Regions from separate parts of the Bradyrhizobium zaerense genome, predicted to be linked through region 1. Evidence: predicted binding sites of a transcription regulator. Region 1 holds the regulator's gene; each other region holds the start of a gene.

What was found. Region 1 encodes LexA, which represses DNA repair genes until DNA is damaged. Its sites were predicted from a motif close to TGTTCNNNNTGTGTTCNG; they were not measured.
Region 2: ruvC (crossover junction endodeoxyribonuclease RuvC) is a predicted target of LexA. The motif match lies at 5,299-5,316, and genes of this name have one in related genera.
Region 3: AB8Z38_RS14465 (DUF3072 domain-containing protein) is a predicted target of LexA. The motif match lies at 5,420-5,437, and genes of this name have one in related genera.
Region 4: AB8Z38_RS05895 (single-stranded DNA-binding protein) is a predicted target of LexA. The motif match lies at 2,082-2,099, and genes of this name have one in related genera.

The regions. Positions count from the first base shown of each region.
Region 1 is NZ_CP165734.1:1,074,415-1,081,910, reverse strand. It holds gene AB8Z38_RS05400 (YadA-like family protein) at 1-850, opposite strand, end outside; gene AB8Z38_RS05395 (helix-turn-helix transcriptional regulator) at 1,249-2,376, shown strand; gene glp (gephyrin-like molybdotransferase Glp) at 2,481-3,692, shown strand; gene lexA (transcriptional repressor LexA) at 3,869-4,570, shown strand; gene AB8Z38_RS05380 (hypothetical protein) at 4,757-4,960, shown strand; gene AB8Z38_RS05375 (hypothetical protein) at 5,152-5,583, shown strand; gene AB8Z38_RS05370 (ComEC/Rec2 family competence protein) at 5,763-7,496, opposite strand, start outside.
Region 2 is NZ_CP165734.1:3,822,976-3,830,471, reverse strand. It holds gene AB8Z38_RS18550 (TIGR00282 family metallophosphoesterase) at 1-433, shown strand, start outside; gene AB8Z38_RS18545 (methyl-accepting chemotaxis protein) at 982-2,406, opposite strand; gene AB8Z38_RS18540 (methyl-accepting chemotaxis protein) at 2,522-4,270, opposite strand; gene AB8Z38_RS18535 (YebC/PmpR family DNA-binding transcriptional regulator) at 4,475-5,221, shown strand; gene ruvC (crossover junction endodeoxyribonuclease RuvC) at 5,347-5,874, shown strand; gene ruvA (Holliday junction branch migration protein RuvA) at 5,871-6,488, shown strand; gene ruvB (Holliday junction branch migration DNA helicase RuvB) at 6,620-7,496, shown strand, end outside.
Region 3 is NZ_CP165734.1:2,927,099-2,934,594, forward strand. It holds gene AB8Z38_RS14435 (HAMP domain-containing protein) at 1-2,345, shown strand, start outside; gene AB8Z38_RS14440 (HWE histidine kinase domain-containing protein) at 2,359-3,852, shown strand; gene AB8Z38_RS14445 (hypothetical protein) at 3,849-4,175, opposite strand; gene AB8Z38_RS14450 (hypothetical protein) at 4,212-4,469, shown strand; gene AB8Z38_RS14455 (hypothetical protein) at 4,562-4,798, shown strand; gene AB8Z38_RS14460 (hypothetical protein) at 5,137-5,358, opposite strand; gene AB8Z38_RS14465 (DUF3072 domain-containing protein) at 5,474-5,668, shown strand; gene AB8Z38_RS14470 (DUF6496 domain-containing protein) at 5,753-6,052, shown strand; gene AB8Z38_RS14475 (hypothetical protein) at 6,062-6,424, opposite strand; partial or broken gene AB8Z38_RS14480 (Do family serine endopeptidase) at 6,694-7,496, opposite strand, start outside.
Region 4 is NZ_CP165734.1:1,182,030-1,189,525, forward strand. It holds gene AB8Z38_RS05885 (outer membrane protein) at 100-789, opposite strand; gene AB8Z38_RS05890 (outer membrane protein) at 1,024-1,806, opposite strand; gene AB8Z38_RS05895 (single-stranded DNA-binding protein) at 2,251-2,748, shown strand; partial or broken gene gyrA (DNA gyrase subunit A) at 3,101-5,840, shown strand; gene AB8Z38_RS05905 (potassium transporter Kup) at 5,947-7,496, opposite strand, start outside.

The DNA of each region.
Region 1 (7,496 bases):
TCGCGGTCGCACTGTCGCCGTGGGCGACGCTCTGGGCACCCGTCGCGGTCGCGTTGGTACCATTCGCGTTGCTGAGACTACCGGTCGCGGTCGCGTTCACACCGTTCGCGACGCTGCCTTGTCCCGTCGCCGTCGCGTTGGTCCCGTTTGCGTTGCTGCCTTGACCAGTCGCGGTCGCGAAATCGCCATTTGCGAAACTGCCTTGGCCAGTCGCGGTCGCGCTGTCGCCGTGGGCGACGCTCTGGGCGCCCGTCGCAGTCGTGAAGGTGCCATTTGCAGAAATTTGAATACCTGTTGCCGTTGCATCAAAGCCATTTGCCTTGCTTAGACTACCGGTCGCGGTCGCGTCCGCGCCGTTGGCGGTGCTGGCCTGTCCCGTCGCCGTCGCGTTGGTGCCGTTAGCAAAGCTAGCTTGGCCTGTCGCGGTCGCGTTGGTGCCGTTGGCATCACTGGTTTGTCCCGTTGCCGTCGCGTTGGTCCCGTCTGCGGTGCTGACCTGTCCAGTTGCGGTCGCGAACGTGCCGTTCGCAAAGCTGTTTTGTCCCGTCGACGTCGCGTAGGCGCCGTTTGCGATGCTGCTTTCTCCCGTTGCGGTCGCGGAGATGCCTTTGGCCTGACTGACATGTCCTGTCGCCGTCGCGCCGTCTCCGCTCGCGATGCTGCCTGCACCGTAAGCCGTCGCGTCGGAGCCGGTCGTGGTGGCCCCGCTGCCAACCGCTGTCGCGTTGCCGCTGGGCGCGTTGATCACGCCGCCGCCGGCGGCGTAGTCGGCAGAAAGAGCTGCCGAAGGGTAGAGCACCGCACCGGCACCCAGCACACCCACGCCGGTCAGCATGCTGCTGGCGAGCAAGCCGGCCTTGCGAGACAGGCGCCTAAGTGCCCCAAAAATAGTGTCGTGACGCCGATGCGCGTACATGAGAGCCCCTCGAACGGACGGCCCGATTCTGTCGATTGACCTACCGCTCCGGGCAGCTTCTCCAAGCCGCAGGACGATCGCATCTGACGTTCGTCAGAGATCGGAGGGAAAGCGGGCCTTTCGACCTGAATGTTTGAGGAGTGAGACATCGCAGCAACATCCCGCAATATGCTTGCAATTCAGCATTGCACCTCGCCTTCGCCACTCGCGAACCTCAGATTCCCGATGCCGCGCTGCTTTGCGGCAACATCGGCTCGACTGCCGCTTTTTCTGTCCTTGCCCTGGCGCGGCGCTGCGCTGAGATGCCTCATTGCATTTTGAGGCATTTTGTCTTGGGGACGGACGATATTTCCAACGACTCCGTATTTGACCTCATCGGCGCCATCTACGAGGCCGCGCTCGACGGAAGCCGCTGGGAAAGTGTGCTGACGCGCATCGACGAGGCGATGGGCGGTCGCATCCTGTTCGGTGTCTATGACCCCGCAAACGGCCTCTCCAGCCTGGTGTCGCCGCGCATCGACCCCGACCGCGTGCAAGAGCTGCTCGGCTGGGCGCCGCGCAATCCCCTGTTGCCGCTTGGCATCGGCAGGACGCCGGGCGAGGTCTTCACCATCGGCGACTTCATCACACGCGATGAGTTCACCGCGACCGACTACTACAACGAATGGTGGCAGCCAGCCGGCTTCGATACCGAGCCGTTGACGACGAATTTGCTGGTCGATCATAACGCCACGGGCATCCTGACCAGCCACCGGCCGTCCAATTTGCCTTCATATGACGATAACGCACGGCGGCTGTTTGCGACGCTGGCGCAGCATCTCGTACGCGCCGTTGCCATCCAGCGGCGTACCCACCAGCTCGACGTCACCGGCCGCGCTGCGCTAGCGGGACTGGATGGGCTAGACCACGGCTTCGTTCTCGCAGACGCTGAGGCGCGCCCGATCTTCGTCAATCGCCGCGCGCGCGAATGGCTCGATGCCGCCGAGAGCATCGTGCTTGAGGCAGGCGCGCTGAGCGCCATCAACAGCGAAGACGGCCGCTCTCTGCAATCACTGATCGGCTCGTGCAGCATCGATCATCCCGATCGCATCGGCGGCGAGATGAGCTTGCGGCGGCATCCAGGCCGCATGCCGCTGCACGTGCAGGTGACGCCAGTCGGCACAGATTGGGCGGAGAGTTCGGTGCCGCTTGCCTCCGGCTGGCGATCGAGCGCGATGGTGCTCATCACCGACCCCGAGCCGGACGCGAGATCAAGACTCGACGCTTTGCGCACGCGTTACGGCCTCACCCGTGCCGAAGCCGCCTTTGCGCTCGAGATCGTCAAGGGCGGCGGCCGCAAAGCGACGGCGGAACGGCTAGGGATCACCGACGGAACCGCGCGCAGCCATTTGTCGAAAATCTTCGACAAGACGGGCGTGAACCGGCAGGCCGAACTGGTGCGGCTATTGCTCCATAGATAAGCTGCGTCCACGCGCATGCACGTCCGTTTTGCCTCGACGGCCACTGTCGGCTAGAACGCTTGCCGCGACCCGATTGTCGTATTGCCCGAGCAGGAGTTTTCACCGTGGCCCTCATGCCGGTTTCCGACGCGCTTGCCGCGGTGCTTGCCGGCGCAGAGCCGCTGGCGGAAGAGATGGTTGCGCTCGACGAGGCCTGGCACCGGGTGCTGGCGCGCGATCTCGCGGCGCGCCGTACGCAGCCACCGCAGGCGATGTCGGCCATGGACGGCTACGCAGTGCGCGCCGCCGACGCGGCCAGGATCGATGCACAGCTCAATCTGATTGGCGAGGTCGCAGCCGGCCAGCCGTTCGCGGGAACGGTGGGCGCTGGCGAAGCCGTACGGATTTTCACAGGCGGCGTCGTTCCCGATGGCGCGGATGCGGTCGTGATCCAGGAGGATACTGCGGTCGAGGGCAAGCGCGTCACGATCAAGGAAGCCGCCCTCATCGGACGGCACATCCGCCTGGCCGGCGTCGATTTTCGCGAAGGCGATTTGCTGCTGAAGCGAGGAACCCGACTCACCGAGCGTGACCTGGCGCTCGCGGCCGCGATGAACCACCCGCGCCTGCCCGTCCGCCGCCGGCCGAGAGTTGCGATCCTCGCAACCGGCGATGAGCTGGTGATGCCCGGCGTCACCCCCGGCGCGGGTCAGATCGTTTATTCCAACGGCTATGCCCTGCACGCGCTCGCGCGCAGCGAAGGCGCCGAGACCATCGACCTCGGCATCGCCGCCGACACGGTTGAGGCGACCACGGCCGGCATCCGCCGCGCCCGCGACAGCGGGGCGGACGTCCTGATCACCACCGGCGGCGCCTCGGTTGGCGACCACGACCTGGTCAAGCCGGCGCTCGAGGCCGAAGGCATCTCGATGGCGTTCTGGAAGATCGCGATTCGCCCGGGCAAGCCGATGATGCACGGTCAGCTCGGCGCGATGCGCGTGATCGGCCTGCCCGGCAATCCCGTGTCGTCCTACGTCTGTGCGTTCCTGTTCATGGTGCCGCTGATTCGCGCGCTCTCGGGCCGCGAAGTGATTCACCACCGTCGCGAACGCGCCGTGCTCGGCCGCGATGTCGGTGCCAACGACCAGCGCGAGGACTATCTTCGCGCGCGCCTTGAATTGCGCGACGACGGCACCCTCATCGCTCATCCCGTGAGTCATCAGGATTCCTCGCTGCTCGCGAATCTGGCTGCCGCACAGGCACTTCTCGTACGTGCGCCGTTTGCGCCGAAGGCCGAGGCAGGCACGCGCTGCGAGGTGCTGCGATTGCCGGTCTGAACGCGTCGCTCGCTCGCGTTCCGCGAAGTTTGTCGCGTTCACGCTAAATTAACCAGTTGCGGAACACATATCGAACATATAGTGTCCGTTCATGATTTGTTTCGAGCATGTAGCGGCTCATCGCTGAACTCAGCGTCTCGGAATCGAACGACATCAACCGGGGGAATTTGGTCGAGATGTTAACGCGCAAACAATACGAGCTTCTGCGGTTCATCAGCGAGCGGCTGAAGGAAAGCGGCGTGCCGCCCTCCTTCGACGAGATGAAGGACGCGCTCGATCTGCGCTCGAAATCGGGCATCCATCGCCTGATCACCGCGCTCGAGGAGCGCGGCTTCATCCGGCGCCTGCCCAACCGCGCCCGCGCCATCGAGGTGATCAAGCTGCCGGAGCTTCAGGCCGCGGCCGGCAGCCGCCGCGGGTTCACGCCCAGCGTCATCGAGGGCAATCTCGGCAAGGTCCGCGCGAGCTCCAGCGGGTCGGCGGATGACGGCGAGCGCCCCGTCGCGGTGCCCGTGATGGGCCGGATCGCGGCCGGTACGCCGATCGAAGCGTTGCAGACCCGCAGCCACACCATCAGCGTGCCGCCTGACATGCTCGGCTCCGGTGAGCACTACGCGCTCGAAGTGCGCGGCGATTCCATGGTCGATGCCGGTATCCTCGACGGCGACATGGCGCTGATCCAGCGTAACGAGAGCGCCGATACCGGCGACATCGTTGTGGCGCTGATCGACGACGAGGAGGCAACGCTGAAACGTTTCCGGCGCCGCGGCGCCTCGATCGCGCTCGAGCCGGCGAACGCCTCGTATGAGGTTCGCATCCTGCCGCCCAACCGGGTGAAGATTCAGGGCAAGCTGATCGGGCTTTACCGGAAGTATTGAGCCGGCTGCGGACGGTCGGTCGGCCGCCGCGCACGAGCGATTGGAGCGGACGATTGTCCGCTCCGGCTGGATAGTCTTTCTGGTTTTGCGCAGATTATCCGGCCACCCCTCCGGCGCTACATCCTCGGCACGCCGCGACGAAGCGCGCACCGCTTCGCAGGCCTTTGAGAGACCGAGGAGACAACCATGCGCAACATCTTTCTGAGCACTGTCGCGATGGCGCTGATCGCAGCATCAGCGTCGCAAGCCCTCGCGGCGCAAACGCAGCCCCGCGTCCGCAAAGTGCCACTGGCGACGAGCGAGCAATTCCGAAATGCCGGCAACGCGGTCGAGCAGCCGTCGCAACGGGCCTGGCAATATTCCGGCTGGTCGGCGCCCGCTGGCCGCTAATGGCGAAACTGCCCGAATGCACGGGAGCAGGCTTTGTTCCTCGCGCAATTGAAAAAGATATTGTGATTGCAGCGCGCGGACCAAGCCGCAGATTTGCCCACAACCAAGCAGACGCTTGCAGGCTTCTACTCTGATAGAGGCCTGCGCCTCAGAAGAGGCGCGGGTCGCTATCCTGATTGAGGAGCACCCCGATGTGTGACTACAGCCTGCACGCCGTCGCGACGCGTCCCGCAGAAGTCGGCGAGACAATCGTCACGACAACTTTCCGCGGCACCTCGACGCGCGGCTTCGCCTCCGAAGCCGATATGTCGGTCGCGGTCTGCCTGCTGCCGGGAACGGAGCTCGCCTTCGCCGACAGCGTCCGATACGACAATCGCTGGATCTGGACGCGCACCATCAACTCCCGCGTCGGCAAGTTCGGCAAGGTCGATCCGCACATTCCCGATCGCCATCACGACGCCATCGAATTTCCGGACGGCAAATACGTGCTGGTGACGCAGCTCGTCGAAGGCCAGCGCGCCACCGTGCTGCAATTGCCGGTGACCCAGCCGCTCGGCGAGCGGGAGCAAAAGCCAGAGATCGCCGACAGGCAGCCAACGATCACCCGCCTGCCGATCGGCTGACGCCGCCGACCCAACGAGGGGTCGAGGCCCGGATTGAAATGCCCATCGCCGGCCGAGGCCGGCGAAGTGGAGCGGTTTGCGTCTCGCAAAGCCGATCGAGTGATCCGCCCGCCGCATGTCGGACGGCCAGCCATTCCGGCCTGACGATCGGCTGAGAGGTCAAATCCAGCCCTCGGCTTTCAGTCCTCGGCTTGGAGATCGGCCTCGGACGGCGTTGCGTCATTGCTCCGGGGAGAGGCTGTCTTCGTCTTCGGCGCAAGGCTGCCATCATAATCCGCCGCGCCTGCGGCAGCCGGCGACCAGGGACGGTCTGCGCCCCTTGCCTTCACCGCCTGAACGGCAAAACCATCACCACGCCGCATCAGCGCGAGCGCGCCTTGGCTTGCGAGACGCTGCCGATCGACCACCATCGCCGTGCAATCCGGCGGCGCCGGCCGGGCGATCACCACCAGCGCGGCACGATTGCAATCATCGGCCAGCGCGTCGATGCGCAACGCCACTGCGACCAGGCGCCCGTCGGCGAGCGGCGTGACGCAGCCCAAATCGTCGCACGAGACGCCATCGGCCAGCGACGCGCTGCCGGCATCACGCGGATCGGCGTCGGCCGCCAGCCATTCCTTCAGCAGAAAGCTGTCCTTGTTCATCCTGATCAGATGCAGCTGCCCGTCCCTGCCCCGCACCGCGACGCTCTGCCCGTCACCGGCGATCAGGATGTCGGGCTGCCGGACGGACAAGCCCCAAAGGATCGCAACCAGCAGCACCAGCGCGCCCGACCAACGCAGCGGCGTGCGCAACAATCCCATCAGGACGAGCCCGAGGCTCGCCGCGACCAGGGGCGCGGTGCCGAAGGCGCCGATATGGCCGACCGCGCCCGGCAATGCCGCGACCCATCGCGTGACCGCAATCATCCAATCGATGCCGATCCCCATCAGCCACCAGAACACGCCGTCCAGTCCGAACGGCGCCGCAAGCAATCCCAACAGCCCGGCAGGCATCACCAGCGCCGAAACCACCGGCATGGCGCCGAGATTGGCGAGCACGCCGTACGGCGTGACGCGGTGAAAGTGGAAGGCTGCGTAGGGCGTGGTCGCAAGCCCCGCGATCATGGAGGCCATGAACAGCATCGCGATCTCGCGCCCGCCCCACATCGCGATCCGCGCAGTGGTCGAATGATCCGGCGAGGCAAACAGGTTCGGCATGCCGACCTGCACCAGCGCCACCAGCCCCAGCGTTGCCGCGAACGACATCTGGAAGCTCGGATGCACCAGCGCCTCCGGCGCGACCGCAAGCACGATCAGGGCTGCCACCGCCAGGGTGCGGAAAGTAATGGCGCGGCGATCGACGATCACGGCGATCAACACCACCGCCGTCATGAAGAACGATCGCTGCGTGGCCACTTCCGCGCCCGACAGCAGGAGATAGAACGCGGCGGCGAACAGTGCGGCCGCCGCCGACCATTTCTTGATTGCGAAGGCGGCGGCCAATCCCGGAATGAGCGCGAGCAGCGCCCGCACCGCGAAGAACACGACGCCGGCGACCACGGCCATATGGTAACCCGAGATCGACAGCACATGGCCGAGCCCCGAGATGAACATCGCATCATTGACGGGCGTGGTGATCGCGTCACGACGTCCGGTCAGCAGCGCGGTCGCGATGGCGCGGTTGTCGCCGTCGAGGGTGGCACGGATGCGTGCGTCGATGGCGTCGCGCAGCCCCTGCATCATTGCGGCGTAGCGCAGCCTGATGCCCCCGGCTTCGGGCGGGGGCGCCACCGTGATTGCCCCCATCGCGAAACCGGAGGCACCGATGCCCTGGAAGAACATGTCGCGCGAGAAGTCGTAGCTGCCGGGCCGCAATGGCGAGAGCGGCGGCATCAGCCGCGCCTTCAACTGCACGAAGCTGCCGACTTCGGG
Region 2 (7,496 bases), 2.7 Mb from region 1:
GCTGGAGCGCGAGCTCGGCGCCTGCCCGCTCGGCGTTGCCGCCGATGCCATCGTCGTCGATTTTCATTGCGAGGCCAGCAGCGAGAAGCAGGGCATCGGCTTCTTCTGCGACGGCCGAGCCAGCCTCGTGGTCGGCACCCACACCCATGTGCCGACCGCCGACCACCAGATCCTCAGTGGCGGCACCGCCTACATGACCGATGCCGGCATGACCGGCGACTACGATTCCATCATCGGCATGCAGAAGGAAGAACCGCTGCGCCGGTTCACGTCGGGCATTCCATCCGGCCGCTTCGAGCCGGCCGCAGGCGTTGCGACGCTCAGCGGCGTAGCGGTAGAAACGGATGATGCAACGGGACTCGCACTGCGCATCGCACCAGTGCGCGCGGGCGGTCGGCTCGAGCCGGCAACGCCGAAGTTTTGGTTGAGCTAGCTCTACAAATTCAGTGTCGTCCCGGCGAAGGCCGGGACCCATACCGCGTGATCTATCGCTCGCGGATGGTGCCAGTCCCGAAACAATCAGCCTTCGCCAGACGACCGCCTGTGGCTATGGGTCCCGGCCTTCGCCGGGACGACGCTTAGAGAATGACGCGCCAGATCGCGACTCACGCGACGGGCCTACAGCACGATCTGCGCGACGTTCGGCCAACGACCGAAGCTGCGATGCGACTACCCAATTTGCGGATGATGCTATCGTGCGCCTGTTTTGCCCGACGGGTCAACGCCTTTACCAGCGACGTGGAATGCCTTTTGATCGTATCGGTCGAGCCGCGGGTTCGCCTCACCTCGCCCGCTTGCGGGAGAGGTCGGCGCGAAGCGGGGGAGGGAGCGCACCTTCTTCATGGCAACCAGCCAAGCCCAATTCATCCCGCCGTAAGCCATTGATTCCACGCACCCCGGCTACTGTGCATGGGGTTGTTTTCAAAGTTTTTTCTTTTGGCGACACCAGAGCGCCGTCTTGCAGCGGCGTCGCATGACCTGTCAGCCCTGCCGATATCCCATCCGGAACGCGCCCCAGTGCTTGCCGTGGACCACGATCGGCGACGACAGATCCTTCATCAGCACGAACTGTCCGCCGCCCATCTCGCGCCGATAGGTTTGCAGCAGGAACGGCTTTGTATTCGCCGCGACCTTCTTCACCGCGCGATCGGTGAACAGGCGGCGGTTGCGGCAATTGGCGTTGTTCCAGACCGGGTCCTTGCCCTGGGGCAGGCGGTAGTTCGGATTGTGCGTCGGCAGATAGCCGTGCCTCGCCCAGGCGACGCAGAACACGATGCGGGGATCGGATTTCTGGATCGGGTCCTGGATCGCAGGCAGCACGCGGTCGGTGAACGCGACGTAGTTGGTGAGATATTGCTTGGGATCGGTGCCCGCGATCTCCCGATAGGATTCGTCCATGAGCTGATCGAGCGTGATCTCGCCGCGATCGATCGCGGCCTCGAACTCGCCCGAGATGCGTTTGGCGGTATCCACGACCGTGCGTATCAGCGGCGCGTCCGAGGTCTCGACGCCGCTGTCGGCGATCAGTGCGATCAGGCCTTCGGAGGTGTCGAGCAATTGCGTGACCCGCTGGTCGGCGTTCTTGAGATCGCGCGACGACAGGTCGACGCCCTTGGCGAGCTCGTTGAGCTCGTTGATCACGGTGTCGCAATGGCCGAGGTTGGAGGTCGCGGCGCGCGTGACACTGTCGATCTCGGCTTCCACGGACGCAAAGCCCTGCTGCACCCGTGAGATGATGCCGGAGATCTGCTGGGCGCCTTCGCCCGCGGTCTTGGCGCGCAGCGAGGCGTCGCCGCTCTCGCCGATCAGGCCCTCGATCTGGCCGTCGAGATCGCGCACGGTGTCGGAGATCAGGTGCGTGGCCTGGCGGGTGGCTTCGGCGAGGTTCTTCACCTCGCTTGCGACCACCGCGAAGCCGCGGCCGGCATCGCCGGCGCGCGCCGCCTCGATGGTGGCGTTGAGCGCAAGCAGATTGGTTTGCTTGGCGATCGCCTCGATCGAGCCGGACACCTTCGCGACCTGCGCCAGCGCCGAGCCGACCGCGCTCAAGCGCGCCTCGATCCGCCCCACCGCCGCGACGAGCTCGGAGATGTGGCTGACGGCGGTGTCGACGGCGTTGCGCGACTGGGCGATCTCGCCGACCGCCGCTGAGGTGGTCAATTGCACCGCCTGCGACGCATTGGCGATGTCGTGATTGGCCGAGACCATGGTCTCGGCCGTCTGCTGCAGGTGGTGGAACCGTTCCGACTGGTTCGCGACGCGGCTTGCGACCTCCTGGACGTTGCCGGCGATGTCGGCAAGCTCGACGCCGAGACCGCCGATGCGGTCGGCAAGCTGGTCGATCAGGCGCTCGGCCATCGTCCGGTTCGATCCGGTGTCCAATACTGCAAGCTGCGCGAGGGACATGTACGGGCTTATCTCCAGGCGGAGCCGTTGATCGGCTCACCGCGGCATTCCCATTCCCATTCCAATTCCGACTTTAAGCGATGATTCTGCTCAGCAGGTCTTGCCTGAGCGTGCACTACAGCTTGTAGGCCGTCCTGAATCCGCCCCAGTGCCGGCCCTGCACGCGGATCGGGACATCGATCTCGCGCATCATCACCGTGTTGCCGTTGCCCATGTCGCGCGCATAGCTCTGGATCAGATACGATCGCTGGTTTTGGGCGGCGGCCAAGCCGGCCGGATCGTTGAAGATGCGCCGGTTGCGGCAGTTCGCTGCGTTCCATACGGCATCGCCCGGCCGCTGCGGATGCGAATAGATCTTGTTGTGCACCGGCAGGAAGCCGTTGCGGTCAACCATGGCGCAGAACGCCATGCGCGGCTCCTTGGCGAGAAACGCTTCCTGGAACGGCGGCAGCGCGCGGTCGGCCCAGTCGAGATATCTGGTGCGGTATTGCTGCGGATTGCTGCCGGCGATTTCGGCGTAGTCGGTGTCAAAGAGGTCGTCGATCTTGACCTCGCCGCGCGCAACCGCCTGCTCGTAGATCGCGGTCAGCGCGGTGCCCGCTTCCATGGCGCGGGTGACGAACTCGGTGTTCTCCTCGTGGATCGACCAGAGCCTGTCCTCGATCTTCTCGTTGAGCTCGGCATTGGGCGCGACGAAGTGGGCGCGGGCCCCGGCCTTGGATTGTTCGACCACGCGCAGGCGGCAGGCACCGACGCCCTCGAGGCTGCCGTCGATGATCGTCTGCGGCGCAAGCCGGCCGGCGTCCGCGCCGCCGATCAGCACGCCGTCCATCGCGATCTCGTAGACCGGCATCACGCCGCGTGCGCTCTCGAATTTGAGATGGCAGGGCAGCCGCTCGGTCTTGCGGCGATCGTCGTGCTCACTCTGCTTGAGCAGCACCGCGCAGCGCGATTTCAGCTTGCGTGCGAACGTCGTCACCGCCTTGCCGGCGCTGGCGACGTTCTCGCCATGAGTTTCGGCCGCCTTGGTCGCGGCGTCGATTTCGGCAGCGCTCTCGCCGACCGAGATGATGAATTGCGAAGCGCTGGCTGCGTTGCCGGAGACCTCGCTGGTGGTCGCGTTCTGCTCGGCCACTGCGCCGTTGACGGTGTCGAACACCGGGCGGATCGCCTCGATCGCCTGCGAGATGCGATGCACGGCATCGGCTGACCCTGCGGCATCGCGCTGCAGCGCGTCGATCTTCCTGGAAATCTCTTCGGTGGCGCCCTGGGTCTGCACCGCGAGCGCCTTAACCTCGGTGGCGACCACCGCGAAGCCCCGGCCTGCAGCACCTGCGCGCGCGGCCTCGATGGTCGAGTTGAGCGCGAGCAGCGTGGTCTGCCGTGCGATCTGGGCGATCAGGTTGACGACATTGCCGATCGCCGCGGAGGATCTGCGCAGGCGGTCGACATTGGCGCGCGCCTCCTGTGCCGCGGCGCTGGCCTCGTCGGCAAGCTTGCCGGCCTCGCGGACCTGCGCGCCGATGCCCTGCGCCGATTGGGTGAACTTCTCGGCGGCATGGGCGAAGGTCGAGGCGTTCGACTGCGCGGCATTGGTCCGTCCGGTCAGCGCGTCGGTGCGCTGGCGGATGTCCACGAGCGTCGCGGCGGTCGCCTCCGCGCCGCCGGCCACCGAATTGGCGGCGCGCTCGAGCTGGCGGATCATGGCGCCCAGCTCGAGTTCCAGCAGTTCCAGGATTTCCCGGGCCGAATCGCCCTCGGCGGCCGAGGTGGGTTGGGAACCGGCGGCCGGCTGCGCAGCTAGCGGGGCTGCCGCGGGCGCGGCCGAATCCGGCAGACGCTTCTGAAACAATGCGAACGCCATCGGGTCACTCTTTTCGGGAGACGGGTCGACGTTATTTTCGCAGCCCGGGATGAAATCAGGGTTAACGTTGCCTGACTTCTAGGCAAAGGACGCTACGGTATTACCTTAAAGTCGTAGAGCCTCTTTCATTCCGGTGGCTTGGCGGCCTATAAGGCCGCGCTTCCCACGCTCACCTTGGCTGACACTTCCCTCACGAGACCACGCATGGCCGGACATTCCCAATTCAAGAACATCATGCACCGCAAGGGGCGGCAGGATGCCCAGAAGTCGAAGCTGTTCGGCAAGCTGGCGCGGGAAATCACTGTCGCGGCCAAACTCGGCACGCCCGATCCCAACATGAACCCGCGCCTGCGCGCGGCCATCATCGCGGCCCGCCAGGAGAACATGCCGAAGGACAATATCGAGCGCGCCATCAAGAAGGCGCTCGGCAATGACGGCGAGAACTATGACGAGATCCGCTACGAGGGCTACGGCCCCGGCGGCGTCGCCGTCATCGTCGAGGCGCTGACCGACAACCGCAACCGCGCCGCCTCCGACATCCGCTCCTTCTTCACGAAATCCGGCGGCAACCTCGGCGAAACCGGCTCGGTCGCCTTCATGTTCGACCGCACCGGCATCATCGAATACGACCGCAGCGTCGCCTCCGACGATGCGATGCTCGATGCAGCGATCGAGGCCGGCGCCGACGACGTGATCTCCGGCGAAGGTGGTCACGAGATCTACGCCTCGACCGAAAGCTATCGTGATGTCGCCAAGGCGCTCGAAGCCAAGTTCGGCGAGTCGCGCAAGGCCGCACTGGTCTGGAAGCCGCAGAACACCATCGCGGTCGACGACGAGACCGGCGAGAAGCTGTTGAAGCTGATGGACCTGCTCAACGAGCATGACGACGTCCAGCACGTCTACGCCAATTTCGAGGTGTCGGACGCGCTGATGGCGAAGATGGGCGGCTAGCGGCGTTCCCCTCGGACGGTGCGCTCGCGCGTGCGGCGAAAGGCGAAGAGGGTTGCGCCGCTTTCCCCTGTTACTTCCGTTCTGTTTCTGTTTCCCCCGCGACGGTCAGCCGCTATCACTGGCGCATGACTGCGCTCCCGATTCGTGGCCCCGTTCGCATCATCGGCATCGACCCCGGCCTGCGCCGCACCGGCTGGGGCGTGATCGAGTCCGAGGGCAATCGCCTCATCTACATCGCCTGCGGCTCGGTGGAACCGCCGGACGACCTCCCGCTCGCAAGCCGCCTGCTGGCGATCCATGAAGGGCTCGCCACGATCTTGTCCGAGCACAAGCCGATGGAAGCCGCGGTCGAGCAGACCTTCGTCAACAAGGACGGCGTCGCGACGTTGAAGCTCGGCCAGGCCCGCGGCGTCGCCATGCTGGCGCCCGCGATGTTCGGTATCTCTGTCGCCGAATACGCGCCGAACCAGGTCAAGAAAACCGTGGTCGGCGCCGGTCATGCCGACAAGCAGCAGATCGCGATGATGTTGAAGATCCTGCTGCCCAAGGCCGAGCCGCCGTCGGCGGATGCCGCCGATGCGCTCGCCATTGCCATCACGCATGCGCATCACCGCCAGAGCGCCGCGCTGCGTTTGAAAGTGGTGGGGATATGATCGGCAAGCTCAAGGGCCTGATCGATTCCTACGGCGAGGATTACGTCCTTCTCGACGTTGGCGGGGTCGGCTATCAGGTGCATTGCTCGGCGCGCACATTGCAGCATCTGCCCTCGCCGGGCGAGGCGGCCGTGCTCTCGATCGAGACCTATGTCCGCGAGGACCAGATCAAGCTGTTCGGCTTCCGCACCGATCAGGAGCGCGAATGGTTTCGCCTGCTCCAGACCGTGCAGGGCGTCGGCGCCAAGGTCGCGCTGGCCGTGCTCGGCACGCTGTCGCCTTCCGATCTCGCCAACGCGATCGCGCTGCGCGACAAGGCCGCGGTGGCGCGCACGCCCGGCGTCGGGCCCAAGGTCGCCGAGCGCATTGTCACCGAGTTGAAGGACAAGGCGCCGGCCTTTGCCAACGTCGATCCGGCCGTCGTGCATCTCGCCGGCGCCATCGACGACCACCGCGCCCCGCGTCCGGTGGCGGATGCGATCTCCGCGCTGGTCAATCTCGGCTACGGCCAGCCGCAAGCGGCCGCCGCCATCGCATCGGCATCGCGCAGCGCAGGTGAGAATGCCGAGACGGCGCAGCTCATTCGCCTCGGCCTGAAGGAGCTCGCGAAGTGAGTGCGGAAATGGTCAATCTCGTAGGGTGGGCAAAGCGAAGCGTGCCCATCATCTATAGAGCGATCAGCGACATGGTGGGCACGGCGCGAAGAGCGCCTTTGCCCACCCTACGATCTTGCGGAGTCCGCTGAGTGAGCGATCCCAAGGCCCCCCGCATGGTCACGCCCGAGCGCCGCAGCGACGATGTCGGCGACACCGCGCTGCGGCCGCAATCGCTGTCCGATTTCGTCGGCCAGCAGCAGGCGCGCAAGAATCTCTCGATCTTCATCGAGGCGGCGCGCAAGCGCGGCGAAGCGCTGGATCACGTGCTGTTCGTCGGTCCCCCCGGCCTCGGCAAGACCACGCTGGCGCAGATCGTGGCCAAGGAACTCGGCGTCGGCTTTCGCGCCACGTCAGGCCCGGTGATCGCCAAGGCCGGCGATCTCGCGGCACTGCTGACCAATCTCGAGGAGCGCGACGTGCTCTTCATCGACGAGATCCATCGCCTGAGCCCGGCGGTGGAGGAAGTGCTCTATCCCGCCATGGAGGATTTTCAGCTCGACCTCATCATCGGCGAGGGCCCGGCGGCGCGCTCGGTGAAGATCGAGCTGTCGAAATTCACCCTCGTCGGCGCCACCACGCGTGCCGGCCTGCTGACCAATCCGTTGCGCGATCGCTTCGGCATCCCGATCCGGCTCAACTTCTATACAATCGAGGAGCTGGAAAGCATCGTCACCCGCGGCGCCCGCGTGCTCAATGTCGGCATGAGCGCGGACGGCGCCAACGAGATCGCGCGCCGCGCCCGCGGCACGCCGCGCATCGCCGGTCGCCTCCTGCGCCGCGTGCGCGATTTCGCCTCGGCGGCCGATGCCACGTCGATCGACCGCGAGATTGCCGACCACGCGCTCAGCGCGCTTGAGGTCGACGCCGCCGGCCTCGATGCCATGGACCGCCGCTATCTCACGACTATCGCGATGAACTATGGCGGCGGCCCGGTCGGCGTCGAGACGATGGCCGCCGCGTTATCCG
Region 3 (7,496 bases), 1.9 Mb from region 1:
TCGAGCTTGCCTCGCTGACCTCGTTCACGACCTCGCAGATGACGTTTCTGGAGCAGCTCACCGACTCCATCGGCATCGTGCTCAATTCGATCGAAGCGACGATGCAGACGGAGGGTCTGCTCAAGCAGTCGCAGCAGCTCGCCGGCGAGCTTCAGACCCAGCAGCGCGAATTGCAGCAGACCAACGACCAGCTCGAGCAGAAGGCGCAGCAGCTCGCCGAGCGTAACGTCGAGGTCGAGCGCAAGAACCAGGAAATCGAGCAGGCCCGCCGCGCGCTGGAGGAAAAGGCCACCGAGCTCGCATTGACCTCGAAGTACAAGTCCGAATTCCTCGCCAATATGAGCCACGAGCTGCGCACGCCGCTGAACTCGATCCTGATCCTCGGCCAGCAGCTCAGCGACAATCCGGACGGCAATCTCACGGGCAAGCAGGTCGAATTCGCCCGCACCATCCATGGCGCCGGCACCGATCTGCTCAACCTCATCAGCGACATCCTCGATCTCTCCAAGATCGAATCCGGCACGGTGACGGTCGACGCCGAGGAAATCCTGACCGCGAACCTGCTGGAGACGGTGGGGCGGCCGTTCCGGCACGAGGCTGAAAATCGCAATTTGTCGTTCAAGATCGACGTCGATCCGAACCTCGCGCGCAGCATCGTCACCGATTCCAAGCGGCTGCAACAGGTCCTGAAGAACCTGCTGTCCAACGCCTTCAAATTCACCGCCGAAGGCGAAGTGCGGCTCAAGGTCGCCGCCGCGGTCGGCGGCTGGGGGACGGATCATCCTGTGCTGAATTCCGCGCCGGCCGTGATCGCGTTCGAAGTGTCCGACACCGGCATCGGGATTCCGCTCGAGAAGCAGAAGCTGATCTTCGAGGCATTCCAGCAGGCTGACGCCGGCACCAGCCGCAAATATGGTGGCACCGGCCTCGGTCTTGCGATCAGCCGCGAGCTCGCGAGCCTGCTTGGCGGCGAGATCCACCTGCGCAGCTTGCCCGGCAAGGGTTCGTCCTTCACGCTCTATCTGCCGCTGAAATATTCGGGCCCGACGCTCGCACCGCGCGCCGCGCCGCAGCAGCAATACAGCCAGCCGCCGGCACTGCAGCCAGCAGCAACGACGCCCGAACGCGTCATCGAGCAGCTGCCGGACGATCGACTCAAGCTCGAGCCCGGCGACAGTATCCTCCTGATCGTCGAGGACGACCCGCATTATGCGCGGATTCTGGTCGATCTCGCGCGCGACAAGGGATTCAAGGTCCTGGTCGCCTCGCGTGGCGCGGAAGCGCTCGATCTTGCCAAGCAGTATCAGCCAAGAGCCGTTTCGCTCGACGTGTTCCTGCCCGACATGCTCGGCTGGACAGTGCTGAGCCAGCTCAAGCACAATCCGCTGACGCGCCACATTCCCGTGCAGATCATCACGCTCGACGAGGACCGCCAGCATGCGCTGGCGCGCGGCGCCTTCTCCTTCGTCAACAAGCCGACCACCACGGAGGGTGTTTCGGCTGCGCTGTCGCAAATCAAGGAATATGCCAGGCCGCGGCGCAAGCGGCTGTTGATCGTCGAGGACAACGAGGCCGAGCAGCTCTCGATCCGGGAGCTCCTGCATCACGACGACATCGAGATCGTGACCACCGATACCGGCGCCGGCGCACTTTCGATGCTGCGCGAGGCGCCGTGCGATTGCGTGGTGCTCGACCTGCGGCTGCCCGATATGAGCGGCTTCGAGGTGCTCGACCAGATCCGCCACGACGAAGCGCTGTCGAACATTCCGGTGGTCGTGTTCACCGGCCGCGAACTGTCGGCCGAGGAGGATGCGGAACTCCACACGATGGCGCGCAGCATCGTGGTTAAGGGTGTGGAATCGCCGGAACGCCTGCTCGACGAGACTGCATTGTTCCTGCATCGCGTGATCACCGAACTTCCGATCGAGAAGCAGCGCATGCTGGAGAAACTGAACAGCTCCGACGAGGACCTGATCGGCAAGACCGCGTTGCTCGTCGACGACGACGCCCGCAACATCTTCGCGCTGTCGAGCGTGCTGGAGCGGCGCGGCATGAAGGTTCTGACGGCGACCACCGGCCGCGAAGCGGTGACGCTGGTCGAGTCCAACCCGGAAATCGCCATCGTGCTGATGGACATCATGATGCCGCAGATGGATGGCTATCAGACCATCGGCGTGATCAGGGAGAACCCGGCCTTCTTGCGCCTGCCGATCATCGCGCTGACAGCGAAGGCGATGAAGGGCGACCGCGAGAAATGTCTGGAAGCCGGCGCGTCCGACTACCTCGCCAAACCCGTCAACACCGATCAATTGCTGCTTGCAATCCGCATGTGGCTGCACCGCTGAGCGGGATCCGAGAATGGACCACCAAAGGGTCAACATCCTCCTCGTCGACGACCAGCCGGCCAAGCTGCTCGCCTACGAGGTCATCCTGAAGGAACTCGGCGAGAATCTCGTGATCGCTTCGTCGGGGCGCGAGGCGCTGGAGGTGCTGCTCAAGACCGAGATCGCGGTGATCCTGGTCGATGTCTGCATGCCCGAACTCGACGGTTTTGAGCTCGCGGCGATGATCCGCGAGCATCCGCGGTTCCAGAAAACAGCAATGATCTTCATCTCGGCAATCCAGGTCAGCGACATCGACCGGCTGCGCGGCTACGAGATGGGCGCCGTCGACTACGTTCCGGTGCCGGTCGTGCCGGAGGTGCTGCGTGCCAAGATCAAGGTGTTCGCCGAACTCTACCGCAAGACGCGCCAGCTCGAACGGCTGAACCAGGAGCTCGAGGACCGCGTCCGCGCGCGTACCGCGGAACTGGAGAACTCCACCGCAAAACTGCGCGAAAGCGAACAGCGCCGCAGCATGGCGATCGCGGCCGGCAAGATGGGGTCCTGGGACTGGGACTGGATCAACGGCGACTGGATGTGGGACGAAGGCCAGTACCGCATCTTCGGGGTGACGCCGGAGACCTTCAACGTCACTTCGGCAAACATCCAGGCTTTGCTGCATCCCGACGATGTCGATCAGTTCCGTCGGGCGATCGCCGCGCTCAATAGCGGCGCGCTCGCGTATGAGGCGGAGTTCCGCATCGGCCGGCCCGATGGCGAGATTCGCTGGTGCGTCGGCACGGCGGCCGCGACGGTGGACGAGAGCGGACGCGTGGTGCGGGTCAGCGGCGTCACCGTCGACATCACGGAACGTAAGCGCGCCGAAGAGCGACAGACTCTGCTGGCACGGGAAGTCGACCATCGCGCCAAGAACGCGCTGGCACTGGCGCAGTCGATCGTGCGCCTCACCCGCGCCGACGGGGTCCAAGCCTATGTCAGCGCCGTCGAGGGGCGCATCAACGCACTCGCGCGCGTGCACACGATCCTGTCGCTGTCGAGCTGGCAAGGCGCCGAGTTGTCCAAGCTGATCGACGAGGAGCTTGCGCCCTATTCGCTTGGCGGCCAGGTCAAGCTGGCAGGTCCCCAGGTGCAGTTGCTGCCCACCACGGCACAGACACTGGCACTTGCTCTGCACGAGCTCTTCACCAATTCGGCAAAATATGGTGCGCTCTCGACACGATCAGGACGGCTTGCAATCGGCTGGCAGTCCGAGAACGACCTCCTCATTTTGACGTGGGAGGAATCCGGCGGCCCAGCAGTCATGACGCCGAAATCGCGCGGCTTTGGCACAAGGAGCCTGCTGGCGAGTGTCGAATCGCAGCTCGGCGGACGAGCGCAATTTGATTGGCGCGCGGAGGGCCTGTTGTGCCGGCTCGAAGTGCCCCTGATGCCAAAGTCTGCGGCCGCGTCGGCAGCACAGGACAGGTTCGACCCCAACACCTTTCCTGAGCTACAACGCGCATTGGGTTAGCGCGAAGCGACTGCTTCCCTCTGCTCTGTCGGCCGAGGGTCAACGGCGATGCGCCCCTCAAGCCATGCTTCCGTTTGCGCGAGATCGCGTAACGCCGTCGCGTAGCGAAGGGCCGCGCTTCGCTCCGCGCCGCGCGGCAGCTTGCGCGCCTTGCGCAGCATGTCGGCGGCCGCGTTGCGATACGCCAGCGAGCGATAAAGAAAGACAACCTTGCCCATATCGAATATTCCCGTGTTGATGGCGTCATTCTCGCAAAGCGAGCATGAACGTCGCCTGAAGCGACTCATGACAATTCCTTCATCCGAGATGGAACCCTGGATCATTGCGCGCGTTTGCATGCCAAAGCGAGCGGCAGTTCCATGCGGGCAAAAAAGTCGCCAAGCCTGATCTCTCCCACCGGCCTCATCAAGCTGATGACGCATGCGATGATGGGTGCCGCGCTCGGCCTTGGTTTCGGTCTTGCACTCATTCTGTTCAATCCAGCGGTCGCCAGCCTGCTGAACCATGGCGGACGCCAGGCGGTTTTCGTCTTTGTCATCACGCTGGTGACGACGTTTTCGATCGGCGCAGCGCTCACAGGCGTCGTGTTCATCATTTCCGAAGACAAGGAATTTTGAGGTCCGGGTGAAAACGCCTGAGTGGTTCCTTGGAACTCCTGCCGCAGATAGCGGTTGGGTGCCTGCGTCAATTCAACTCAGGAGTCCCCCGCATGAAGACCACCAAGCTTGCCCTCGCCGTGATGTTGGCAACCGGCCTTGCCGCCGCGCCGTTCGCCGCGCAGGCCAAGTCGCACAAATCGAAGCACCCATCCTCGATGTCGTCTTCGCAGACGACGGGAGCCAATACCAAGTCAAGGGTCCCTGACGCCTCCGGCCAAGGCGGCTCTGGTCCCGGCTCCGACCAAGGCGGCAGCATGACGAATAAGGGCACGACCAACACCAAGTAGGCTCGCCGAATTCCAGGAAAGGCCCCGCGATCGCGGGGCCTTTTTGCTTTGATGCGCGAACGGGGGATTGGCCTGCTCCGCGAGCTGCGCCGCATCTCAAGTGACGTTAAGGCGCGACTTACGAAAGTGTCTTCACGAGCTGGTCAAGCCGCGCCCGCTTACGCGAGATCAGGAGCTGGGCCGCGGCGTCGTCGAGGCCCTCGCGCCGCAATTGACGGATCGCGGAGCCCAGTTCGAGGATCTCGGCGCGCAGTTTCCAGAATCCGGTAGGCGTCCGGGTCTTCGTCCACTACGTGCCTCCATCCGCTGAACGCCTCTGATGATTCCCTCTCAATATCTCAGCGACGCAGAGCCGCGCGTGTCGGCTTGCTCTCGATCTTCCCTGAACGCAGACGCACCCGGTTGCCGATATCGGGCAACACCTCGCCGCCCCCGGCTGCCTTCCATTCGCCGATCAGCAGGTTGATTTTCCGGCGCAGATCCATCTGCGCGGGGGCTTGCTCGGTGCAGTCGCGATCGCGGTTGACGAGGTCGCGCACAGACGCCTCGACGTGGGCCATTTCCAGCCTCAAGGCGCTGATTTTACGTCGAATTTCATTAATTCTGTTGTCCATGGCTTGTTAGAACAAAATAAGAACATATAGTCAAGTCACCAATTCCGTATGGAGAGCGGACATGCAGGTTCAGGGTCAATACGACGCCAGGGTTTTTCTCATGGATCAGATGACCCGGGCGCAGGGGCTGAGGCTGAAGCGGCTGAGTGAGGAGGCCTACCAGCCCACGCAATACGATCGATATCTGTCCTCCGGTGAAGCCGCGCGACGCATCCAGCTGCTGGAGGCGGAAATCGAGCTGGCGAATTCCTTCTAGCTTGCTTGGCGCGTTCGCGCCTTGCGGCGCGTTTCGGAACCATGCCTGCTTCGAGCAGTTCTCTCGACCGAAGGGAGAAACTTGATGGCACGCAAGGCAAAGAAGCGCCGTTACTCGCGCAGCGCCGGCAAGGATGTCGAGCGCGAGATGCGCCGTTACAAGAAGGGTACCGCGAAGAGCGGACCGGGCGGTCGTGGCGGACGCGTGAAGAGCCGCAAGCAGGCGATCGCAATCGGCCTGTCCGAAGCGCGCAAGAAGGGCAAGAAGGTCCCGAAGCGGAAAACAGCCAAGAAGACCAAGAAGACGGCCAAGAAGAGCTCGAGGAAAAGTTCGAGCAAAAGATCGAAGAAAAGCTCCAAACGTAAATCCGCCAAGCGGTCGTAGAGACCAGCCTCAGATCATGCTGCCCGGCATGAAGCAGCGGATCGAGATGCCAAACGCCGTCTTGACCGGCCACACCATGGTGCGGCCGGCGCGGTTTGGCTCGGTGATGACGGCTTCGTCGGGGACTTCGACCCACTGCCCGTCGAGGCGCACTTGGTAGTGGCCGTTGTGCGATTCCCAATCGGGATCGGCGACCGCAACGCCGTCGGCGTCCGAGCAGCACGGACCGAGATGGCTGCGCAGACTGTCGAACCAAGGCTTGAGCGGCGAATCGGCGTAGCGGCCGTCGTCGCGACCCATCGCACTTCCGATAGATAATACCAGGGGCGCCACGAGCAGCGCACTCATCAGCGAGAGCTTCAATCGACCCATCTTGGCACCGATCAAATGCGAACCACCGGCGGGTTCCAAAGCAGCCGGACGGTCCGAAGTTCCACTCTTCCGACAGGCTCTGGCGCTTCCACGCCAAAGTGCAACACGCGACTCCCGAGTGTGAACAGTGAACGCGGCTTTTTCGGACGAACCCGTCACCATTACTGCCGTTAACGAGAATGTTATCGGCTACCTGTGGGTATGTCAGCGCACACGAAAAAAGGCGGCCCGCAGGCCGCCTTTTGAATTTGCGGTCGAAGTCGCGAGACTTACGCGAGCGGCACTGCGACGAACCGGGTCGCCTCCGCGCTCTTCACCTGCAACAGCACGCTCTTTTTGCCGGACGATTTGGCCTGCGCCAGTTCGGACCGGACATCGCCGACATTGGCGACCGGCTTGCCGCCGACGTTCAGGATGACGTCGCCGGTCTGGATACCGTGCTGCGCGGCCGGTCCCTCGGGATCGACTTCGGTCACCACGAGACCTTTCTGGCCGGCGGCGCCTTGGACATCACCCGCGGGCGCAAGGCTGAGTCCGAGCCGCGGCGTGCCGGCGTCCGGCTGCGTCTTGCCGTCGTCGGCCTTACCTTGGGCCTGCCGCTCGTTCGGCAGCTCGCCAAGCGCGAGCGTTATCGTCTTGCTCTCGCCTTTATGGAAGACGTCGAGTTTCACTGAGCTGCCTGGCGCCAGGGTGGCAATGGTGCGGGCGAGATCGCGGGAGTCCTTGACCGCAGTACCATTGACGGCGGTGATGACGTCACCGGCCTCGATGCCGGCCTTCGCCGCCGGGCTGCCGTCCTGCGGATTGTCGACGATCGCACCACGCGCCGCCTTGAGGCCGAGGCTGTCGGCGATATCCGCGGTCACCGGCTGGACCTGTACGCCGAGCCAGCCGCGGGTGACCGCACCCTTGTCCTTCAACTGTGCGACGACGAGCTTTGCGGTCGAGGCCGGAATGTCGAAGCCGATGCCGACGGAGCCGCCGGACGGCGAGAAGATCGCGGTGTTCACGCCGATGACGTTGCCGTTCATGTCGAAGGCAGGACCGCCGGAATTGCCCTTGTTGATGGGGG
Region 4 (7,496 bases), 110 kb from region 1:
CGAGGCGCGCCGCTGCGAGGTTGCACAAAAACAAAAAGGCCGGCGCAAGGCCGGCCTTTCGTAACGCGATGGCGTTGGAGCCGAAGCTCAGTACTTGGCTTAGTACTTGGCGACGACCGGGCCGTTGAAGTGATAGTTCACGCCGAACTGCACGGTGTGGAAGTTGAGCGTGCCGGAGGGCACGGCGCCCGAGAAATAGGTCTCGCCGCCAAGGCTGCGATAGAGGTACTCGCCCTTGATCGACCACTGCGGGGCGATGAACGCTTCGACGCCAGCGCCGACGGTCCAGCCCGAGTGGAATTTGCTGTCGGAGATCGAGACCGGGCCCAGCGTCGCAGTGATCTTGTTGTCGATCCAGGCGTAGCCGCCGGTGCCGTAGAACAGGACATTGTTGACAGCGTAGCCGATGCGGCCGCGCACGGTGCCCATCGCGTCCGTCTTCGAGCTCACCGAGGCGGGAATCGCACCGACGCCCGGCACGAAAACCGCACCAGCTGCCGACGCGCTGACGTCAGCCCACGCGCCATCGGCCTCGACGCCGAACACGACGTTGCCGGTCTGCCAGTTGTAGCCGGCGGTACCGCCGACGAAGCCGCCCTTCATCTTCGGGTCGCCGGAAGCGTTCTCCCAGGCGCCGCCACCGACGATACCGAGGTAGAAGCCGGTCCAGTTGTAGACCGAGGCGATAGCGACAGGAGCCTTGGTGTAGGGGCGAGCCGCCAGATCGGCAGCCGAGGCGGCGCCAGTGAGAGCGAGCAGACAGGCCGAAGCCAGCAAAATTTTCTTCATTTCAACAAATCCCAGTCCCAGTTTCTGATTTGCCTTCCGTGCGTCGGAAGAGCATCGGACGCGTTGGTCCAACTGATGTCGTACCTACACCACTGAAGCCGCAAGTTGTGTCTCCCGAAAGTCACAACGGCCTAAAAATGTCGCAGATGCTGACCTATTAATTCCCCGTTTGCGCGGGCACAAAAAAAGGCCGGCACGAGGCCGGCCTTAGAGACGCGCGTGAAACCAGTGCTATCAGTACTTCGCGATGACGGGCCCGCCCCAGCGGTAGTTCAGCCGGATCAGTCCCATATCCACGTCCTGCCCGATTCGGTCGCTCCCGAACGCCGCGCCCGCTGGCGTGGTGAAGCCGACCGTGCGATGGCCGAGGAACAAGTGGTCGTACTCGACGCCCACCGACCAGTTCGGCGCGAAGCCGAATTCCAGACCGGCGCCGATCGCTCCGCCCCAGCGGGTTTCGCGTGCCGAAGCCAGCAGCGCGCCCGCGCCGGGCGTGCCGGCGGCGGCATAGACGTCGTACCTGTCTCCGACCACGGCGCCGCCGCCCTTCACGTAGAGGAGCACGCTGTTCCAGGCGTAACCAACCTGACCGGTGATGAGGCCGAACGCGTCGATGCGCGAACGGTTGCGATCACCCGTGACCAGAGCGCTGCCTGGGAAAAGTGTGCTGACGTTGTCGCCCCGGAAATCGGCCCAGTTGCCTTGGCCTTCAAGACCGAACACCCAATTGGCCGACTGCCAACGATAGCCGATCTGGCCGCCGATGGTGCCGCCCGTCGCGTTGTGACAGCCTTCCCCCACCAGCACCCCGGTCCCCGGTGTCACGAAGTCCCAGCATTTGTGGCTCGAACCGCCACCGCCGTTGATGCCGATATAGAAGCCGCTCCAATCGTAGATCGTCGCGATCGCAGGCGCCGGCGCCTTGGTGTAAGGACGGGCCGCAAGATCCGCTGCGCTCGCGGGAGCCGAGAGGTTGAACGCAATTAGGCCAAATGCACTTAGCAGGATTTTTTTCATTGCAGTCTCCCCAATCTATTGTTGCTTGCTTCAAGGTCCCCGAAGTGGCCTCAGGCGCGACGCCCATCCGAGCCATTCCAAGGCAAGTCTAGCCCCGTAAGGGCCCGGGTCCGTCTCCGGAACGCCACAGTCGGCGGTCAATCGAACGGGCTGCAAGTTGATGAATGTTAAGTATTTTTCGGGATAGGCGGGAACCCAAAAAGGTTCCATCGACGCACTGAAGCGAGCGGGACCGTGCTGCGGCCAAGCGCCGGTTTGCAGTGTCGGATTTCGGGCGGAACAAAGCTGGAACGGATCCCGTGTTGATGCTATATGTGGGGATAACCGAGGGCCTGGCGGGCCGATCGATGCCCGTAAGCGTATAGGGTCGCCCAACAGGCGGCGATGGCGCGGGCGCGCGAGCCCGCTAGTCGAATTCAGTGGCATTTGGAGTGGAGAGCGGCGATGGCGGGAAGCGTCAACAAGGTCATTCTGGTTGGAAATCTCGGCAAGGATCCGGAAATCCGCCGCACCCAGGACGGGCGGCCGATTGCGAATTTGAGCGTTGCGACGTCGGAAACGTGGCGGGACAAGGCGACCGGCGAGCGCAAGGAAAAGACCGAGTGGCACCGCGTCGTGATTTTCAACGAAGGGCTCTGCAAGGTCGCTGAACAGTATTTGAAGAAGGGCGCCAAGATTTACGTCGAGGGCGCGCTCCAGACCCGCAAATGGACCGACCAGAGCGGCGTGGAGAAATACTCCACCGAGGTCGTGCTTCAGGGCTTCAACTCGACGCTGACGATGCTCGATGGCCGCAGCGGCAGCGGAGGCGGCAGCTTCGGTGAGGAGCAGGGCGGCGATTTCGGCTCCTCCGGTCCCGTCTCGAGCGCGCCTCGCCGGCCCGTGGCCGCGGGCGGCGGTGGCGGCCGCAACAGCGACATGGACGACGACATCCCGTTCTGAGGACGCGGAGCACACGAGGAGGCGCCGGTTGGATCGGACGGCGCTTCACACGTCGTGTCGGCAATCTTGCCGTCGCGGGAAGGGCTCGGGATTTCCGGGCCCGCTTTCTCTTTGGGGGACATCGGATTGCGTCACGGCAAACCGGCCGACAGGGCAGGCTGGCCACGCGGTTTTCCCGGTGTTAGAGGCGGTTTCGCAAAGCCTGTTCCAGGCCGTTTCGAAGCGCTCCTCGCAAGGCCTTAAGTTATTGGAAAAATAAGCGGAAAAAGCACTTCCCGAAGGTCCGCAAGGGTGGTTATCAGGGCCTCGATGCGCTATATGATTCCCAGATAAAAACTCACCGGATTCCCCCTTGGCCGACGACGACAACAAGAGGCCCGGCGACGAGCCGGAGCGCTCGGATATTCGCCCCGTCTCCATCTTCGAGGAGATGAAGAAGTCCTACCTCGATTACGCCATGAGCGTGATCGTGGCGCGTGCGTTGCCCGATGCCCGCGACGGATTGAAGCCGGTGCATCGCCGCATCCTGTACTCGATGCACGAGCAGGGCCACACGCCCGACAAGAAGTACGTGAAGTCCGCCCGCGTGGTCGGTGACGTCATCGGTAAGTATCATCCGCACGGCGACCAGTCGATTTACGACGCCATGGTCCGCATGGCGCAGGACTTCTCGATGCGCGTGCCGCTGATCGACGGCCAGGGCAATTTCGGCTCGGTCGACGGCGATCCGCCTGCCGCCTATCGTTACACCGAAGCACGGCTGACCAAGTCGGCGCTGGCCCTGCTGGCCGACATCGACAAGGACACGGTCGATTTCCAGCCGAACTACGACAACAACGAGACCGAACCGTCGGTCCTTCCGGCCAAGTTCCCGAACCTTCTGGTGAACGGCGCGGGCGGCATCGCGGTCGGCATGGCTACCAACATTCCGCCGCACAATCTCGGCGAAGTCATCGACGCCTGCGTGGCGCTGATCGACAATCCCGCGCTGACCATCGACGAACTCATCAATATCGTGCCCGGACCGGATTTCCCGACCGGCGGCATCATTCTCGGACGGGCGGGCATCCGCGCCGGTTATCATCTCGGCCGTGGCTCGGTGGTGATGCGCGGCAAGGTCACGATCGACACCGTCCGCAAGGAGCGCGAGGCGCTCATCGTCACCGAGATTCCGTACCAGGTGAACAAGGCGACGATGGTCGAGCGCATCGCCGAGCTCGTCAAGGAGAAGAAGATCGAGGGCATCGCCGATCTGCGCGATGAATCCGACCGCGACGGCTTCCGTGTCGTCATCGAGCTGGAAACGCGATGCCGTGCCCGACGTGGTGCTGAACCAGCTCTACAGGTTCACGCCACTGCAGACGAGCTTCGGCGTCAACATGGTGGCGCTGGACAGTGGTCGGCCGCGGATCATGACTCTGAAGGATCTGCTCGCCATCTTCGTCGATTTCCGTGAGCGGGTCGTCACGCGGCGGACCAAGTTCCTGCTGGGCAAGGCGCGCGACCGCGCGCATATCCTGGTCGGCCTGGCGATCGCCGTCGCGAATATCGACGAGATGATCCGCGTCATTCGGACCTCACCCGACCCGACCACGGCGCGCGACACCCTGATGTCGCGCGACTGGCCGGCCCGCGACGTCGAGGACATGCTGACCCTGATCGACGATCCGCGTCACCGCATCAGCGAGAACGGCACGATCCGGCTGTCGATGGAGCAGGCGAGGGCGATTCTCGACCTGCGTTTGCAGCGCCTCACTGCACTTGGTCGCGACGAAATCCGCGAAGAGCTCGACACGCTCGCCGGCGAAATCGCCGATTATCTCGACATCCTGCGTTCGCGCGCCCGCGTGCTCGACATCGTCAAGACCGAGCTCGCCGAGGTAAAGGCCGAGTTCGCCACCCCGCGCCGCACGGTGATCATCGAGCAGGAGGGCGAGGTCGAGGACGAGGACCTGATCCAGCGCGAGGAAATGGTCGTCACCGTCTCGCATGCCGGTTACGTCAAGCGCGTGCCGCTGTCCGCCTACCGGGCCCAGCGCCGCGGCGGCAAGGGCCGCGCCGGCATGCAGACCCGCGACGAGGATTTTGTCAGCCGCCTGTTCGTCGCCTCGACGCATACGCCCGTGTTGTTCTTCTCCTCGCGTGGCCAGGTCTACAAGGAAAAGGTCTGGCGGCTGCCGATGGCCGCGCCGAATGCGCGCGGCAAGGCGCTGATCAACATCCTGCCGCTGGAGCAGGGCGAGCGCATCACCACCATCATGCCGTTGCCCGAGGACGAGTCGACCTGGGGCAACCTCGACGTGATGTTCGCGACCACCGGCGGCAACGTCCGGCGCAACAAGCTGTCCGATTTCGTCGACGTCCGCCGCTCCGGCATCATCGCCATGAAGCTCGACGACAACGAAGCCATCGTCGACGTGCAGATCTGCACCGAGCGCGACGATGTGCTGCTCACCGGCGCCGGCGGCCAGTGCATCCGCTTCCCCGTCAGCGACGTGCGCGTGTTCACCGGGCGGACCTCGATGGGCGTGCGCGGCATTGCACTGGCTGAGGGCGACAAGGTGATTTCGCTGGCGATCCTGCGCCACGTCGAAACGTCCTCGGACGAACGTTCGGCGTACCTCAAGATGCGCCGCGCGGTCGCCGGCGAAGCCGCGGCCGAGGAGCCTGCTAGCGATGCCGAGCTCGAGGAGACCTCCGGCAGCTTCCAGCTCTCGCAGGAGCGCTATATCGAGATGTCGGCGCAGGAGCAGGTGGTGCTGACGGTGTCCGTCAACGGCTATGGCAAGCGGACCTCGTCTTACGAGTACCGCACCACGGGCCGCGGCGGCAAAGGCATCGTCGCGATGAGCGTCAACAACCGCAACGGTAACCTCGTGGCGTCGTTCCCCGTCGAGGATGCTGATCAAATCATGCTGGTCACCGACAAGGGCCAGCTCATCCGCTGCCCGGTCGAAGGCATCCGCATCGCCGGCCGCTCGACCCAGGGCGTAATCGTGTTCGACACCGCCGAGGACGAGCACGTCGTCTCGGTCGAGCACATCACGGAAGAGGCCGAGAACGGCAACGGCGAGAATGGGAACGGGCACTAGCTTCGAGGGGCTGTAGCCCGGATGGAGCGTAGCGAAATCCGGGAGACTTTGTAGGTTTGCGAGAAACCCGGATTGCGCTGCGCTCCATCCGGGCTACTAACCTTCGCTAAATCTCCAGCTCCGTCCCGAACTCCACGACCTGCTTGGTCGGCACGCCGAAGAACGCGGCGGAGCGTTCGGCGTTGCGCTGGAGGAAGGCGAACAGGGTTTCGCGCCAGACCCACATGCCCGGCACGTCCTCGCGCGGGATGATGGTCTCGCGGCCGACATAATAGGTGATCTCGGAGAGGTCGATGCCGGGCAGCTTGCCTTTGCCGCAGGCCAGCGTCAGCCCGTCATAGATCGTCGGATTCTGCATGAAGCCGTAATGCAGGATGACGCGAGTGATGCCGGGGATGATCTCGATCACCTCGGTGCGGTCCTCATCGGCGATGTGGGGAAGCTCCTCGATCAGCACGGTAACGAGGACGACGCGTTCGTGCAGGACATGGTTGTGCTTGACGAACTGGGTCAACGCGAGCGGAACACCTTTGGGCGCGGACGCCAGGAACACCGCCGTCCCGGGCAGCCTTGCGCGACACTTGTTGACCGCCGTCTCGATCAGGTCTTCCTCGGGCTGGCGCAGCTTGGCGCGGGCCGCCTCGACCAGCTTCACGCCGGCGCGCCAGGTCAGCATCAGGAACGCGACGAGGGCCGCGAGCAGCAGCGGGAACCAGCCGCCCTCGAACAGCTTGATCGAGTTGGCTGCGAAGAAGATCATGTCGATCACGAAGAAGAAGCCGTTCACGGCCACCACGAGCCAGGGTGAATAGCCCCACTGAATGGCAACCAGCGCTGCCAGCAGCGTGGTGATAGCCATCAGGAGCGACACCGCAATGCCGTACGCGCCGGCGAGCGCATCCGAGGTGCCGAAGCTCAAGACCGCGCCGAGGGTTGCGACGGCGAGCAGCCAGTTCACCAGGGGCACGTAGATCTGGCCGATCGCAGCGCTTGTGGTGTGGCGGATCTGCATGCGCGGCAGGAAGCCGAGCTGGATCGACTGCTGAGTCAGCGAGAACACGCCGGAGATGATCGCCTGTGAGGCGATCACGGTTGCGACTGCCGAGAAGGCGACCAGGGGGTAGTGCAGGGCGTCGGGGCAGAGCTGGAAGAACGGATTCTCGATCATGCCGGGATCGGTGATCAGGAGCGCGGCCTGGCCGAAATAATTCAGCACCAGCGCGGGCAGGCAGATCGCGAACCAGGCGAGCCGGATCGGCAGGCGGCCGAAATGTCCCATGTCGGCATACATGGCCTCGCCCCCGGTCACGGCGAGGAAGGCCGCGCCAAGGATCGCAAAGGAGATGTGGAAATCCTGGTGGATCAGGAAGTCGAAGGCATAGAGCGGGCTGAGTGCCGCCAGCACCGCCGGTGCCTTGATGATACCGTGGATGCCAAGCGCGGCCAGCACGAAGAACCAGGCCAGCATCACCGGCCCGAAGATCCGGCCGATGAAGCCGGTGCCTTGCTTCTGGATCATGAACAGGCCGACCAGGATGGCGATTGTGACGGGCACCACCACCGGCGCCAGCGAGGGCGCGTCGACCTTGAGGCCTTCGATGGCGCTCAGCACCGAGATCGCCGGGGTGATCGCGCCGTCGCCGTAGAGCAGCGCGG